3 regions of the Comamonas serinivorans genome follow, and region 3 is predicted to be linked to each of the others. Evidence: riboswitches for the same ligand, from Rfam matches in the RefSeq annotation. Region 3 holds a riboswitch; each other region holds the start of a gene.
The links. A riboswitch is a leader RNA that binds a small molecule or an ion and turns the genes downstream of it on or off. The one in region 3 is predicted to bind thiamine pyrophosphate.
Positions count from the first base shown of each region.

Region 1: linked by a shared signal. The riboswitch ahead of CCO03_RS14055 (FAD-dependent oxidoreductase) and the one ahead of thiC (phosphomethylpyrimidine synthase ThiC) in region 3 are both predicted to bind thiamine pyrophosphate.
Region 2: linked by a shared signal. The riboswitch ahead of CCO03_RS10540 (purine-cytosine permease family protein) and the one ahead of thiC (phosphomethylpyrimidine synthase ThiC) in region 3 are both predicted to bind thiamine pyrophosphate.

Region 1 covers NZ_CP021455.1:3,302,312-3,307,784, reverse strand. Annotated here, with positions in the region: gene CCO03_RS14065 (CoA pyrophosphatase) at 230-943, shown strand; gene CCO03_RS14060 (cobalamin biosynthesis protein) at 983-1,996, shown strand; TPP riboswitch at 2,107-2,210, shown strand; gene CCO03_RS14055 (FAD-dependent oxidoreductase) at 2,315-3,688, shown strand; gene CCO03_RS20610 (hypothetical protein) at 3,700-3,822, shown strand; gene thiS (sulfur carrier protein ThiS) at 4,342-4,605, shown strand; gene CCO03_RS14045 (thiazole synthase) at 4,841-5,473, shown strand, end outside.
Region 2 covers NZ_CP021455.1:2,482,692-2,488,164, forward strand. Annotated here, with positions in the region: gene CCO03_RS10535 (DUF4132 domain-containing protein) at 1-1,440, opposite strand, end outside; TPP riboswitch at 1,728-1,836, shown strand; gene CCO03_RS10540 (purine-cytosine permease family protein) at 1,911-3,230, shown strand; gene CCO03_RS10550 (GNAT family N-acetyltransferase) at 3,704-4,147, shown strand; gene CCO03_RS20840 (GFA family protein) at 4,240-4,509, shown strand; gene CCO03_RS20765 (GFA family protein) at 4,463-4,708, shown strand; gene CCO03_RS10565 (MBL fold metallo-hydrolase) at 4,828-5,473, opposite strand, start outside.
Region 3 covers NZ_CP021455.1:3,727,372-3,732,844, forward strand. Annotated here, with positions in the region: gene CCO03_RS15910 (trypsin-like peptidase domain-containing protein) at 1-1,037, shown strand, start outside; gene thiC (phosphomethylpyrimidine synthase ThiC) at 1,211-3,160, opposite strand; TPP riboswitch at 3,296-3,406, opposite strand; gene CCO03_RS15920 (nuclear transport factor 2 family protein) at 3,543-3,932, shown strand; gene CCO03_RS15925 (acyl-CoA thioesterase) at 4,099-4,542, shown strand; gene CCO03_RS15930 (tripartite tricarboxylate transporter substrate binding protein) at 4,836-5,473, opposite strand, start outside.

The sequences.
Region 1 (5,473 bases), 430 kb from region 3:
TCATGCAGCGCCGCTGCCTGGCGATTGGCCGCGCAGGGCTGGGGGCGCAGCGGCTGCCTCTGGTGGCCGGCGGTCTGTCGCGGGCCGCGGCCGCGTCAGAGCCCGCACGCGCGACGAGGCATGATGCGGCCTGCCGCGTTGTGCACCCCGGAGGGTGGCCACGCCCCGCAGATGCCGCGGGTTGCCCCTGCAGACCACGGCGCGAGAGAGAACCCCGCGAACCCACGCCATGAGCCAAGTCAACGTCAACCTGCCCGCGCCGCTGTCGCGCATCCCTCAGTTCGATGCCCGCAAGGTGCCGGTCGTGGCCGTGGACGACGGCTTGCCAGCCATTCCGGCCGCGGCGCTGACGCCCGAGGCCCTGCGCCGACGCTTCACCCGCGACCTGAGCTGGACGCCGGAAATCCGCCGTGAAACGCAGTTCACCCAGGCCGAGGCGGCGCCTGCGGCCGTGCTGGTGCCCATCGTCATGCGGCCCCAGCCCATGGTGCTGCTCACCCAGCGCTCGACCAAGCTGAGCAAGCACTCGGGCCAGGTCGCGTTTCCGGGCGGGCGCGTCGATCCGGGCGACGCCTCGATCGAGGACGCGGCGCTGCGCGAGGCGCTGGAGGAGGTGGGCCTGGACCCGGCCCGCGTCGAGGTCATCGGCGCCTTGCCGTCGTACACCACGGGCACGGCCTTCGTCGTCACGCCGGTGGTCGGGCTGGTCAAGCCGCCGCTGGACCTGCGCATCAATCCGCAGGAGGTGGACGTTGCCTTCGAGGTGCCGCTGGCTTTTCTGATGAACCCGGCCAACCACCGCCACCACGAGTACGTGGCCGATGGCGTTCGCCGCAGCTGGCTGTCCATGCCGTACATGGATGACGGCCACGAGCGCTTCGTCTGGGGCGCCACGGCCGGCATGCTGCGCAACCTCTACCGTTTCCTCAGCGCCGAGCAGTGAACGTTCGCGAGCGGCGATGAACGTGGTGGATCTCCTCCCATGAGCCTGTTTGCCCTGGTCCTGGCCTGGCTGGTGGAGCAGGTGCGCCCGCTGCGCCACGGCAGCTGGCCCAACCGCGTGCTGCGGCGCTGGGCGCGCTGGGTGGCCCGCAACGTGGACACCGGCAAGCTGGTGCATGCGCGCGTGGGCTGGGTGCTCATCGTCGGCGTGCCCGCGCTGGCCTGCACCCTGGTGCACTGGGGGCTGCAGCAGCTGCTGGGCTCGTTCGTGGCCATGCTGTGGGATGCACTGCTGCTGTATGCCTGCCTGGGCTGGCGCAGCTTCAGCCAGCATTTCATGGCCATCCGCAATGCCCTGGCGGATGGCGACGAAGAGCTGGCGCGGCGGCTGCTGGCGGCCTGGCAAGGGGTGGAAACGGCCCGCGTGCCAGGCACCGAGATCGCACGCCACGCCATCGAATACGCGGTGCTGTCGGCGCATCGCCACGTGTTCGGTGTGGTGGCCTGGTACGGCTTCACGGCCATGCTGGGGCTGGCCCCGCTGGGGGCCGTCATGTACCGCCTGGCCGAGGTGACCATGCGCGACGCGCGCCTGCGCCACACCGTGCTGGCCCTCAGCGAGCGCTCGCTGCTGGCCGAGGTGGCCGAGCGCGCGTGGCAGGTGCTGGACTGGGCGCCAGCCCGGCTCACGGCGCTGAGCCTGGCCGTGGTCGGCAACTTCGTCGAGGCCGTCAGCAGCTGGCGCAGCCACGCCCAGCAGGCGCCCATGGACAGCGACGGCCTGCTGCTGACCGCGACCGCCGGGGCGCTCAACATCCGCCTGGGCGGGGCCAGCCTGGCGCGGCTGGCGCCCCCCGGCCATGCCAGCGCGCGCGACCAGGCCTGGTCCACGGCCGACGCGATCTTCACGCCCCAGCTCACGGCGCAGACCGGCACGCCCCACCGGCGCGAGCCCGAGGTGCCGCGCATGGGCGAGGTGGCCAAGCTGCTGTGGCGCAGCCTGGGCGTGTGGCTGCTGCTGCTGGTGCTGCTGGCCCTGGCGCGCTTGCTCTGACGGGCCGTGGGGTCGCGCCCGACGGCGGCAGGTCGCAGCCAGGGGGCTGGGGTATCATGCGCGGCTTGGGAACCGCTGCCTCATCGGCTCGATGGCGGCTCGGTTCCCTTGGCCTTTAACCGGGGTGCAGGCCGGCCTGCTGAGATGGCGATCACGCCAAACCCGCGAACTTGAGACGGTTTGTACCGGCGGAAGAAGCTAGAGGACCAGCGACGGCGCGCCCAGCCATGACGGCGCCCGATCCGGCCGGTTTGCCCCTCCGTCAGGCGCTCCGCCATGACGTGAATGACACCGCTTGACTCCGTTCCCCCTCGCACGATGACTGGTGATCGCCAGGGCGGCAGCCTGCGCGGCGGCGCGCGCCACATCGGCATTGCCGGTGCGGGTCTGCTGGGCCGGCTGTGTGCCTGGCACCTGGCCAGCCAGGGCTTGAGCGTGGACGTGTTCGACCCGGCGCCCGATGCCGGCCCGTGCTTTGCCGACCGTGCGCAGCCCCGGGTGGGCCTCTCGCCGGCCTGGACGGGGGGCGGGGGCGCTGCCGACCCGGTCTGGCCGCAGGCCGCGGGCTTCACCGCCGCCGGCATGCTGAGCCCCATCGCCGAGCTGGACAACGCCGAGCCCGCGCTGGCCGCGCTGGGCTGGCGGTCCATCGTGCTGTGGCGCGCCATCACCCAGGCGCTGGGCCGCACGCCCGGCAGTTTTGCGCCGTTCTACGCCCAGCGCGGCTCGTGGATGCTGGCGCACCGACCCGACCTGGGCAGCGCCCAGCGCGTGCTGGCGCGGCTGGCTGCGGCGGGGCGCAGCGCCGCCTGGCAAGAGGCAGTATCCCTGGCTTACCGTCGATTTTTGATCGATGATGACGCCATACCTGCATTGGGTTTGACCGAGGCCAGCGCCCAGGGCATGCCGCAGGCCTTGAGCCTGGCGCAGCTGCAGGCGCAAGAGCCCAGCCTGGCCGGCGCCGCCCACGCCTGGTTCCTGCCGGCCGAGGGGCAGCTGGACACGGCCAACACCCTGCTGGCCCTGGTGCTGGCGGCGCGCACGCTGAGCGGCCCCTCGGGTCCGGGCCGCGTGAACTGGCACTGGGGCGAGCGCGTGACGCAGGTGGGCGAAGACGCGCGGCTGCACCTGCACGGCCCCGGGGGCGAGCGCGTGGCCACCTTTGACCAGGTCATCGACACGCGGGGCCTGGGCGCCCGGCCCGACCTGCCCATGCGCGGGGTGCGTGGCGAGCTGGTGTGGCTGCACGCGCCCGGCCACGGGCTGACGCGGCCGGTGCGCCTGCTGCACCCGCGCCACCGCGTCTACATCGTGCCGCGCCCGGGCGACCTGCTGCTGGTGGGCGCCAGCGAAATCGAAAGCGAAGACCGCTCGCCGGTGTCGCTGCGCTCGGCGGTCGAGCTCATGGCGGCGGCCCACAGCGTGCTGCCGGCTGCGGCCGAGGCCCGCGTGGTGCGCCTGGACGTGAACCTGCGCCCGGCCTTGCCCGACAACGGTCCGCGCATTGAGGTGGCGGGCCGGCGCCTGCGCATCAATGGCCTGTTCCGCCATGGCTGGCTGCTGGCGCCGGCGCTGCTGCAGCAGGCCCTGCAGGCCGCAGACCTGCCGACCACGCTGGCCGGCGTGGCGCTGGACGAGGTCGGTGGCCTGGGCGAGGCGCCGTGGCTGCACGCCGCGCAGGCCTGCGCATGAAGGACGCCGCCATGGACACCATCTACGGCACCACGTCGCCGCGCTGGCGTGGCGGGATCTGGTTGACGAACCTGAACGGGCCCGGCACCCCCAGGTGCGGGTGGCAAACGGCGGAGGGGAACCATGTGGCGTGACGCAAGGCGATGGGTGGTGCAGGCCCCGCGGCACCGGGGCGGCCTGCGTGGCACGGCAGCCCGAGTTGCTGGGCGAGTTGCGTGGGTCTGGCTGGCCGCGAGCCTGTGGGCCGGCCTGATGGCGCCTGCGGCTGCGCAAGGGCTGTCGATCCAGCGCGAGGGCGCGGCCGGGCTGGGCAGCGGCGGGGGCCTGGGTGGACTCGGTGGGCTGGGCGCCACGAGCGGCCCGGCTTCGGGGCACGGCAGCTCGGGCGGTTCGCTGTATGGGCTGTCGCCGGGCGGTGCGACGCCGGGTGCGCCGGCGGCGGACGCGCGCGCACCGGGTGCATCGGGGCAGGCGGCGTCCGGGTCAGCCAACCGGCCCACGCGGGGTTCAACCCCCAGCCGACCTCAGGGCCGATCCAGTCGGTCGGCCCCATGACCTGAACGAGACCGTGGCCTGCTGGGGCAGGGCTGGCGGCGCCGGATGGCGCGGTCGCACAGCCTGCCGGCAGCGCCCCCCCTGAGTAGGAGAAACGCATGAACACCCCCGACACCGCCTGCCACATCGCCGACACCGCCGATGCGCTGGCCCCCCGCGCCGCGATCGCCATCCAGCTCGATGGCCAGCCGCGCTTCGTGCCCGATGGCTGCACGCTGGCCGATCTGGTGGCGGCGCTGGGCCACGCGCCGCAGGCCGTGAGCACGGCGGTGAACGAGCAGTTCGTGCCGCGCGGCGGGCGCGCGCGCGCGCTGGCGGCCGGCGACAGCGTGATGCTGTTCCAGCCCATCGTCGGGGGCTGAGCAGGCCGCGCCGGTCCGGGCTGCGACCCGTGTGCGTCGGCTGGCGCCGCAGGTGCAACGGCGGGCGCAAGGGCGGGTGCAACGGCGACGGCCGCCGCAGGGGACAATCGCACGGCCTGGGCGAAGCCGCTACCGGCGATGTGAGACAAGGTTTGAGGCAGTATCAGGCTGTTTCCGTTTAAATTAAAACGGAGATCGGTGCATACTGCTTGATTGAGAAACGATGGTTGCCAACATGAATTCCGCAGAAACAAGCCCGCCGTCGGCGGCGGCCGAGCCGGCCGGCTGGGTCACGGCGCAGCGCGGTGCCGATCACTGGCAGGTCGGCGACGTGACGCTCACCAGCCGCTTCCTGCTGGGCACGGCCGGCTATCCCTCGCCCAAGGTGCTGGGCGACGCCATCGCGGCCTCGGGCTCGCAGGTCGTCACCGTGGGGCTCAAGCGCCAGCTCAGCGCTGCGGGCGACAACGGCTTTGTGGACATCATTCGCGCCGCGCTGGCCGGCCAGGGCGCGCGCCTGTTGCCCAACACGGCCGGCTGCCGCACCGCGCGCGAGGCCGTGCAGCTGGCCCACATGGCCCGCGAGCTGTACGACACCGCCTGGCTCAAGCTCGAGGTGGTGGGCGACGAGTACACGCTGCAGCCCGACCCCTATGAGCTGGTGGTGGCCGCGCAGGAGCTGGTGCGCGAAGGCTTCACGGTCTTTCCCTACTGCACCGACGACCTGGTGACCTGCCAGCGCTTGCTGGACGTGGGCTGCCCGCTGCTGATGCCCTGGGGCGCGCCCATCGGCTCCGGCCAAGGGCTGGTGAACCCGTTCGCACTGCGCACGCTGCGCGAGCGCCTGCCCGACACCGTGCTCATCATC
Region 2 (5,473 bases), 1.2 Mb from region 3:
ACGCATGAGGCCGATCTTGCGCATCATCTCCTGAGCCTTGAGCTTGAGCGGACGCGACTTCACGCGCTCGGCGATCGCGGCGATTTCGCCCAGCGCCACGTCGGTGCCCATCTCGGCCAGGATTTCAAGCGCCGTGCCGGCCCGCGCCGACAGGCCCTCGGTGGGCCAGACGCGCGCGCACTTGGCCAGGTCGCGGGCGGTCTGGTCGTTGCCCAGCACGCCCAGCGCCCAGAAGGCCCAGTCGTACTTGGCGGTCGGCTTGAGGAGCTCGGCGCCAGGTTCGCGGGGCCGCCACGACGACACCGAGCGGTTGGCGCGGTCCGCCTCCCAGGCCTGCATCAGCGCCCAGGCGAAGGCCGCCAGCGATTCGGGGGTGCAGGCCTCGCGGACCAGGGCCAGCCCCGCATAGCGCCCCGCGCCTGCCGGAAAACTCAGCATTTCGCCCAGCGTCTGCAGGGCCGGGGACGACAGCGTGCCGCCCTGCACCCACTGCGGCGCATGGGCAGCCAGCTGCGGCCAGAACTCGGGCAACTCGCCCACGCGGGTCGGGTAGCGCAGCAGTGGGTCATCCGCCAGCAGCTCGTGGGTGGCCTGCAGGGCGCCGGCGTGGCCCAGGGCTTCCAGCCGCTGCGCGCCCGCCAGCACCGATTCACGCAGTCCCTCGTCCACCAGCCACAGCAGCACCGTGCGCGCCACCGTCTGCGCCTTGCCTTTGCCGCACAGGGCATCGGGCAAGTGCGCGGCCGCGGCGTACTCGGGCCAGGCCTTGAGCCAGGCCTTGCCGTGGATGGCGTGCGCCTTGCCGCTGACGACCGCCAAACCGGCCGAGCGCGCCAGGGGCTCGCTGGCCATGCACAAGGCCAGGTCAATGGCGCTGGCCAGGCTGCGCGCGCACCAGGCCTCCATGGCAGGCAAGCCCGCCAGGCCCAGCGCAGGCACGAAAGCAGCGGCACCGGCGTGCACGTAGCGAGCGGCCAGGCGGTTCCACAGGGGCGCGGCCAGGTCACCGAGCTTGAGCCAGTCACGGCCATCGCCATCGAATTCCTGCAACGGTTGGCGCGCCCAGTACGGGCTGATCTTTTCGTTCAGTTCACGCAGGGTCTGCGCGACGGCGTCGGCGTCACGGGCCGCCAGGGCCTGCCGCAACGGCACCAGCTCCACTTGATCCTCGTCCTGAAAGTCTGCCAGGTCGACACCCAGGGCAGCCAGCTGCTCGACCTCGCTGCCTGTCTCGAGGGCCTGGGCAGCAGCGGCCTCGAAGACCTCGCTCCAACGCAGCTGCGGCGCCAGGGGCGGCACATCCGTCAGGTGCAAGGCCTTGGCCGCTTTGGACGCGCGGGGCTTGGTTTTTGGGGTGGGCTGCCGCCACGGCGGGTTCTCCAGCCAGGCGACGGGGTCGATGGGGAATTCGGGGCGCTGTGGCGCGCTCTGCATGTCCATGGGTGTGCTCCTGCCTCCAGATGAAGGGTGCAGTGTGCCTGAAACATCCCGTCACATCGAGACGCCGATTGCGCCCGAAGGTGCTACTTCGGGCCTGCGCCGCCATGGGACCGCTGAGCTGCATCTGCTGACCGGCGTCCGCATCAGGCAGCGCGGGCCGCAGCGCCCTGCCCGACGCAGCAGCCTGAGCGCCGGTCCTCTACACCCTGCCTCTTCAGAGCCACCGCCACGTCTTTCCTTGCACTCCAGGCACGCCACTACAATCGCGCGGCCGGCGCATTCACGCCGGTGTTTGCTGGGGGTGCCCGGCCGTGTCTCTCGAGGCCGGCGGGCTGAGAGAGTCCCTTTGAACCTGATTGAGATCATCCTCGCGCAGGGAAGCACGTCAGCCCACAGGCCGCACGGTCTCGTCGCCCCGTCAGGGGTCGGCCCGGGCCCTGGCGCTGCAGCGCGAGCTGCCGGAGTGCGCCATGACCGTTTCCCCTCCTCCCGCCGCCCAGGGCAGCGTGACCAACCACAGCCTGCAGGTGGTTGCCGCACACGAGCGCGTGTTTGCCTGGCACAACCATGCGGCGCTGTGGTTCAGCCTGGGCGTGGGCCTGCTGGTGCTGCAGATGGGTGCCCTGATCGCACCAGCACTTGGCTTCACGGGCGCGTTGTGGGTGATCGCGGGCGGCTCATTGCTCGGCGCAGCCTTGTTGGCCTGGGTGGCCCACATCGGCGCCACGCATGGGCTCGCCAGCGCCGGGCTGATGCACGCGGTCATGGGCCGGCGCTTCGCCCAGCTGCCGGTGCTGCTCAACATCGTGCAGCTGCTGGGCTGGGGTGCGTTCGAGCTGGTGGTGATGCGCGAGGCCACCGTGGCCATCGTGAGCCGGCTGGGCTGGATCGGTGCCGGCACCTCCGCCGCCCTGTGGGCCACGCTGGCCTGGGGCGCGTTGCTGACGCTGCTGATGACCCTGCCCATGGTGCGGCTGGTGCGCCAGCTCATCGCGCGCGTGGCCCTGCCGCTGGTCGTGCTGGCCTTGCTGTGGATCAGCTGGCAGCTGCTGGGCCAGGCACACACCCAGGGTTGGGCAGCACTCACGGCCACGCCCGGCAACGGCAGCATGAGCCGCCTGTCCGCGCTTGACCTGGTGATCGCCATGCCCGTCTCGTGGCTGCCGCTGGTGGCCGACTACGCGCGCCATGGCCGCAGCGCCAAGGGCGCGTTCTGGGGCACCTGGGCCGGCTTTGCGCTGGCCAACGCCTGGTGTTATGGGCTGGGCGTGCTGATCGCCACGCTGATGCCGGGCACCGAGATGATGGCCGCGGTGCTGCTGGTGCAAGGCGGGCTGCTGGCGCTGGCCCTGGTGCTGCTGGATGAGGTGGACAACGCCTACGGCGACACCTACTCGGCCGCCATGAGCGCGCACAGCCTGCTGCCACGCCGCAGCGTGCGCCACTGGGCGGTGGTGGTGGCGCTGGCCTGCACGGTGCTGGCCATCGTGCTGCAGATGCACAGCCTGGAGCCCTTCCTGATCCTGCTGTCGTCTGTCTTCACGCCGCTGTTTGGGGTCATCGTCGGCAGCCTGGCGGGTCGGCGCGACGTGGCCGGCCTGCTGAGCCGCGCGCCCGCGGTCAACGGCGGCGCCGTGGCCATCTGGCTGCTGGGCATTGGTGGCTACCACGCGCTTGCTCAGTGGGCACCACATTGGGGCAGCGCCCTGCCCGCCTTCGCGTTGACGCTGGGCCTGTCGGCGCTGCTGCGCGTCGTCCATCAGCCGGCAGCGGCACGATCCATGGCGTGATGCGAATGGGGTATGGATGATTTCCCGTTTTCAATTCAACGGCAATGGATTCATACTGCCTCTGGATAAAAGCAGACATGCGAGCGGATGTGTATCAGGTTCGGCAGCCCCGCGCAGGCCCTGCTGCCGGCATGGGTGCCGTGAGGGGAACGGTATGATGAACGTGACTTGCGACGGTGCCGTGCTCCTCACGCCACCGGGTCAGGCCATCGTCTGGAAATGCTGAAATGGATTGGGTCCCCGTCGTCTTCATCGTGTTCAAGGTCCTCGTGTTCGGAACCTGCATGTTCTTCGCCATCAAGTGGCATTACGACCAAGGCAAAAAGAAGAAATGATCAGATGCGGCCCTCTTGAGGGCCGCATGCACATGTGCCCCAGGCCGGCGCGTGACCGGCCTGCCGCCTTTCCCACGGAGCTTGATCATCAGCAGTGAGAATCAAACGACATCATTCCCAGACACATCAAAGGTCCGCATGAAAATCTGCACCCCCACCAAAAATGATTACTTGAAATTAATGGAAATTTGGGAAGATTCAGTTCGCGCCACTCACGACTTCTTGAGTGAAGAGCACATTCAAACCCTCAAACCCCTGATACTCGAACACCATTTCGATGCAGTGGATTTGCGAGTCGCCAGCGACGAACATGGTGACATGGTCGGCTTCATTGGTGTTGCCAACCAGAATGTTGAGATGCTTTTCATATCCCCATCCCACAGAAAACAAGGGATAGGCTCGATCTTGCTCAAGAACGCGATAACCCATCAAGGCGCAACCAAAGTCGATGTCAATGAACAGAACCCCGACGCAGTCGCGTTCTATGCGCATTGTGGATTCAGCGAGGTTGGCCGATCGCCGCTGGACGGACAAGGCAACCCCTTTCCACTGATTCACATGGCGCTCAAGCAGATCAGCTGATCATTTGTCAAACAGCATCATCTGAATGTCGCAAGGCCTTCCTCCAAGGAGCAGTTTGGCTGACATCGCCCACGTCGTGTCCAGGAGCAATGATGAATACCACTTTTGAAGGCGGGTGCCTGTGTGGGGTGAATAGGGATCGGATCAGTGGCAATCCTTTGTCTGTCTATGCATGCCACTGCATCGATTGCCAACGACGAACCGGAAGTGCGTTCGCGCTTTCCATGCTGGCGAGAAGCGCCAGCATGGAACTCACATCGGGTCAACCAGTTGCTTATCGCGCAGCTCTATCTGATGGCAGAACCAAGGTGGCAAATGTGCAGGGACTGTGGCACGCGTCTATGGGGGACGCCACGGAATGAAGCCGTTGTTGTGGTTCAACTCGGCACCTTGGACCAGCCGCATGCATTCAAGCCCATTGCCCACTTGTGGACTCGAAGCAAAGCCCCATGGATGGTTATCCCTGATGCAGATGTCCAGTTTTTGACTCAGCCTGAAGACCAAATGGAGTTGGTAGAACTTTGGCGTTCAAAGTCCAACAACATTGCTGGTAGGAAATAGCTTCAAATTCAATTCAAAAATGGTCCCCATGACGGCTGGAATGGGGTCGCGATGCGGCATCACAAAAGGAACGGAGTTGCCACGCCAGGCCAGCAAGCGGCCCTCGGCGCGGTCAGGCCTCACACCCGGAACCAGTCGCACCCCTGATCGGCCGTGGCCGCCAGCAGCTGCGGCGAGAACAGGCCGAGCGCGGACCGCAGCTCGCCCAGCGCCAGGTCGGGGCGGTTGTTCTGCTCGCTCAGGTGCGCGGCCACCACCAGGGCCAGGTCGTCGTGCATGACGCTGGCCAGCAGCTGCGCCGCCTTGGCGTTGCTCAGGTGCCCCAGCGAACCGGCCACGCGGCGCTTGAGGAAGGCCGGATACCGCGATGCCGCCAGCAGTTCGGGGTCGTGGTTGCTCTCCAGCACCAGGGCGTGACAGCCTTGCAGGCTATCCACCACGTGGGCGCTGGGGTGGCCCAGGTCGGTGCAGATGCCGAGCCGGCGTTGCCCGTCGCTGACCACGAGCTGCAGCGGCTCGCGTGCGTCGTGCGGCACGGTGAAGGGTTGCAGCAGGCAACACGCGCTCACGGCGATGGTCACGCCATCGCTGGCAAAGCGCACCAGCCCGCCCACCGCGGGCTGGCCGATGGCCTGCCAGGTGCCATGCGACAGCCACAGCGGGATGCCCAGCCGCTCGGCCAGCGCGGGCGCGCAGCCCACGTGGTCGCTGTGCTCGTGGGTGACGAAGATGGCGTGCAGATCGGCCAGCTGCAGGCCGGTGGCC
Region 3 (5,473 bases):
CCAGCCCGGGCGTCGCGGTGATCGAGGCGCCCCCCAGCGCCCCGGGCGACACGCCCACGGCCTCGTTCCGCAACGCCGTGAAGCGGGCCGCACCCAGCGTGGTCAGCATCAACACCAGCAAGAACACGCGCCACCCGAACATGAACGACCCGTGGTTCCGCTTCTTCTTCGGTGAGCAGAACGCGCAGCCCCAGGCCGGCCTGGGTTCGGGCGTCATCGTCAGCGCCGACGGCTATGTGCTGACCAACAACCACGTCATCGAAGGCGCGGACGAAATCGAGGTGGTGCTCACCGATGCGCGCGCCGCACGCGCCAAGGTCGTGGGCACCGACCCCGATTCGGACCTGGCCGTGCTCAAGATCGACCTGCCCAACCTGCCCGTGATGGCGTTTGCCGACTCCGACGCCTCCGAGGTCGGCGACCGCGTGCTGGCCATCGGCAACCCCTTCGGCGTTGGCCAGACCGTGACCAGCGGCATCGTTAGCGCGTTGGGCCGCAACCAGCTGGGCATCAACACGTACGAGAACTTCATCCAGACCGACGCCGCCATCAACCCCGGCAACTCGGGCGGCGCGCTGGTCAACATCGACGGCGCCCTGCTGGGCATCAACACCGCCATCTACTCGCGCTCGGGCGGCAGCATGGGCATCGGCTTCGCCATCCCCTCGGCCACGGCGCGCACCGTGCTCAACGCCATCGTGCGCGACGGCCGCGTGACCCGCGGCTGGATCGGCATCGAACCCAGCGACCTGACGCCCCAGCTGGCCCAGACCTTTGGCGCCAACGTGAACGCGGGCGTCATCGTCACCGGCGTGCTGCAGAACGGCCCCGCCGCCCGCGCCGGCCTGCTGCCGGGCGACGTGATCACCCAGATCGGCGACCAGGCCGTGCGCAACTCGGCCGAGCTGCTCACGCGGGTGTCGCAGCTGCAGCCCGGCGCACCCGTGGCCTTCCAGCTGATCCGGCGCGGACAGGCGCTGACGCTGGAGGTGACGCCCAACGTGCGCCCCTCGCAGCAGCGAACGCGTCAGCGCTGATTAGCAGGAGTATGCACCCACTGCCGTTGGTGAAAAAACGGACGTGACACCATACTCCTTCAAAACACTCACCTCGACCAGAGCACCAGCCAGAAGGGCTTCACGCCTGCACGCGGGTGCGCCAACGCACAGGCCAGCCCTGGCAGGCCAGCCGTGGCGGCCTGCGCAGGCTGTCAACGCGCCGTGGTGTCGCTGGTCCGCGTGTGGATGGGGATGTAAAGCTCGCCGCCCGCGCGGTTGAACTCCTGGGCCTTGGCCTGCATGCCGGCCGCCAGGCCCTGCTCGGCGCTCACGCCCTGGGCGGCGGCGAATTCGCGCACCTCCTGGGTGATCTTCATCGAGCAGAACTTGGGCCCGCACATGCTGCAGAAGTGCGCTTCCTTGCTGCTGTCCTTGGGCAGGGTTTCGTCGTGGAAGGCGGCGGCGGTTTCCGGGTCCAGGCCCAGGTTGAACTGGTCCTGCCAGCGGAACTCGAAGCGGGCCTTGCTGATGGCCTGGTCGCGCAGGCGGGCACCGGGGTGGCCCTTGGCCACGTCGGCGGCGTGGGCAGCAATCTTGTAGGCGATCAGGCCCTGCTTCACGTCCTCGCGGTCGGGCAGGCCCAGGTGCTCCTTGGGCGTCACGTAGCACAGCATGGCCGTGCCCATCCAGCCGATCATGGCGGCGCCGATGGCGCTGGCGATGTGGTCGTAGCCGGGCGCGATGTCGATGGTCAGCGGGCCCAGCGTGTAGAACGGCGCCTCGTGGCAGGCCTTGAGCTGCTCGTCCATGTTGGCCTGGATCATGTGCATGGGCACGTGGCCCGGGCCTTCGATGATGGTCTGCACGTCGTGCTTCCAGGCCACCTGGGTCAGCTCGCCCAGGGTTTTCAGCTCGGCGAACTGGGCCTCGTCGTTGGCGTCTGCGCCCGAGCCGGGGCGCAAGCCGTCCCCCAGCGAGAAGCTGACGTCGTACTGCTTGAGGATGTCGCAGATGTCTTCGAAGTGCTCGTAGATGAAGCTCTCGCGGTGGTGCGCCATGCACCACTTGGCCATGATGGAGCCGCCCCGGCTGACGATGCCGGTGACGCGGTCGGCCGTGAGGTGGATGAAGGGCAGGCGCACGCCGGCGTGGATGGTGAAGTAGTCCACGCCCTGCTCGGCCTGCTCGATCAGCGTGTCGCGGAAGATGGCCCAGGTCAGGTCCTCGGCCACACCGCCCACCTTTTCAAGCGCCTGGTAGATCGGCACCGTGCCGATGGGCACGGGGCTGTTGCGCACGATCCAGTCGCGCGTGGTGTGGATGTGCTTGCCGGTGGACAGGTCCATCACCGTGTCCGCGCCCCAGCGCGTGGACCAGACCAGCTTTTCCACCTCTTCCTCGATGCTCGACGTGACGGCGCTGTTGCCGATGTTGGCGTTCACCTTCACGAGGAAGTTGCGGCCGATCATCATGGGCTCCACCTCGGGGTGGTTGATGTTGACCGGCAGGATGGCGCGGCCGCGCGCGATCTCGTCACGCACGAACTCGGGCGTGATCGGGCCTTTGGGCAAGGCCGCCCCCATGGCGTTGCCGGCCAGGCGGCGCTCGCGCTCGGCGTGGCCCTGGTAGGCGGCCATCCACTCGCGGCGGCCGTTTTCGCGCAGGGCGGCGAACTCCATCTCGGGCGTGACGATGCCGCGCTTGGCGTAGTGCATCTGCGTGACGTTGGCGCCGGACCTGGCGCGCCGCGGCTGGCGTTGCAGGCCACGCGCCTCGGCGCGCAGCGCAGCGATGCGCGGGTTGTCGCGATCGCCCTTGCCGCCGTCGTCCAGCAACTGGGCGATGCGGCCGTCATAGGCCTCGGTGTCAGCCCGCTCGGCAACCCAGGCCGCACGCAGGGCCGGCAGGCCCTGGCGCACGTCCAGCTGCTGGGTCGGGTCACCGTAGGGGCCCGAGGTGTCGTACAGACTGACCCGCTCGCCGTTGGTCAGCTGCACGTCGCGCACGGGCACGCGCAGGTCGGCGCGCGAGCCCTCGATGAAGGCCCGGCTCGACGCCGGAAACGGCTGGCGCGCGCGCGCCAGCGAGGCCGCAAAGTCTTCTGGCGACAGGCCGCCTTTGGCGGCCGGGCTCAACTGATCGGGGGTGTTCGGGGCATTCATGCGGGCATCTCCTGTGGGTGAGTGGATTGCCCCGCATCGCCCGGTGTGCATGACGCATGGACGGATACCCAGATGCTTGCCCTGCGCCATGGGAACCACGGATGCCGGGTGTGGATGTCCGCCACGGCATGAACGCCTTGTGGCTGCAGCTCTTCTTACGCTGGTACTAACCAGATCAAGTTCGCGGTTCCGGCGGTCAGGTCCGCCGTCTCAGCACGCCATGTTCGTGCACCCCGGAGCAAAGGCGATTGTAGGCCCAACCCCCCGCCCCCGCGCGTCGTGTCCATGCGGGTATTCGCGTGTGCTGCAGGTGCCAGGGGCCACGCGGCGCGCCGTGCTATCAACACGCCCCATCACCCAACCCGTCACCCAGGAGCGTTTCATGTCGAACACCCCCAGCACCAACGCCGCGCACATGACCGCCGTGGCAGAGCGTTATGTGCAAGCCTTGAACCAGGGCGATCTCGACGCCGTCATGGCCTTGTTTGCGGCCGATGCCTGCGTGGAAGACCCCGTGGGCAGCGAGCCCCGCCGTGGCACCGAGGCCATACGCGGTTTCTTTCAGCGTGTGACCAGCACGCCCATGACCGTGGTGCACGACGGTGAACCCCGCGCCGTGGCCAACGAGGTGGCGTTTGGCCTCAAGCTCAGTTTCACGCGCGATGGCAAGCACACCACCTTGTCCGTCATCGACCATTTCCGCTTCAATGCCGACGGCGACATCGTGGCCATGCGCGCCTTCTTCGGTCCCCAGAACATCCACGTGGCCTGATGCCGCGCTGGTTCGGCAGCCGGCCCGCCACGTGCCGGCGCGCGGTGGCCAAGGCCAGCGCCAGCCCTGGTCCGCATCGCCTGACCTGGCCCGCGCCTGCTTCAGCCACCCTGCGTCTCGCCACAGGCGACAGACGCCGGCCCGGCATCCGTGGGATGCTGCGCCCATGCAAGCGTCCGACTTCCCCATCGTGACCACCGACAAGGTCCGCTACAACGACACCGACCGCCAGGGCCACGTCAACAACGCCGTGTTCGCCACCTTCATGGAGCTGGCGCGCGTCGAGGTGCTCGAGCGGCCCGAACTGGCCTTGAGCGAGGCCGGCACCTCGTTCGTGCTGGCCCGCCTGGCCATCGACTACCGCGCCGAGATCCATTGGCCCGGCGAGGTGCAGATCGCCACCCGCGTGGGCCAGGTCGGCCGCAGTTCCATCGCGTTCGAGCAGGCCATTTTTCAGCACGGCCAGCTCTGCGGCCATGGCCAGTCCGTGGTCGTGCTCGTCGATGGGCAGACCAAGCGTTCGCGTCCGCTGTCGGAGGCGGCGCGCGACCGCCTCGAGCGCCATCGCGCGCCAGCGGACGGACCTGAGCACGAGCCGGCGCCACGCTGATCCCGCCTTCGATCCGTGCCGATCCAGTCGACCACGCCATGCGGCCGACACCCACGGTCCGCGACACAACGCCCACAGCACCTCATCGCGCACGAAACCGCCGTGCCCTGCTCGACGTGTTGAGCGCCGATCAGGCCAAGCTCCGCAGGCCACCCCGCAGACAGACCGATGGGGTATGACCCCATCCACGTTTTTTGAACAACGGGAATGGGCGCATACCCCATTGAAAAAGGCCCGCTGAGCGGACCTTGACGCGGTGAACATGCCAGGGCCTTGGACCTGGCGCGTCCGGCTCACTTGGGGGCGTCGGCGCCGATCAGGCCCAGCATCTCCAGGTTCTTCTTCTCGTCCACCCACAGGCGCTCGGCCACCTTGCGGTACTCGGCGCTGGTCATGTAGGTTTCACCAAGGTCATAGGTTTCCAGGGCCTTCTTGAAGTTGGGATCCTGGATGGCCTCTTTGATGACGTCCTGAATCGTCTGCACGATCTTGGGGTCCATGCCCTTGGGGCCCACCAGGCCGATGGGGCTGTAGGTGACCACGTCGATGCCCAGCTCGCGCGCCGTGGGCACGTCGGGGATGAGGCGCTTTTCCGAGAACGTGACCAGCGCCCGGCCCTTGCCCTGGCGCACGTTCTGCGCCCAGCCACCGTCGATCACCCCTTGCACGTGGCCGCCGACGAAGGCCTGCAGCACCTCGGAGCCGCCCTTGAACGGCACCGACTGCAGCTGGATGCCCGTGTGGCGCGCCAGCAGCACGGTGGCCGCGTGGCCCGAACTGCCCGAGCCTGTGGTCGCGATGGACAGCGGCTGCGTGGCGACCTTGGCGCCCGAGACGAAGTCGTTCAGCGTCTTCCAGGGCGAATTGCCGGGCACGACCAGGCCATAGGTGTACGACGCGAAGGCGACGATGTAGGTCAGGTCCTTCATCG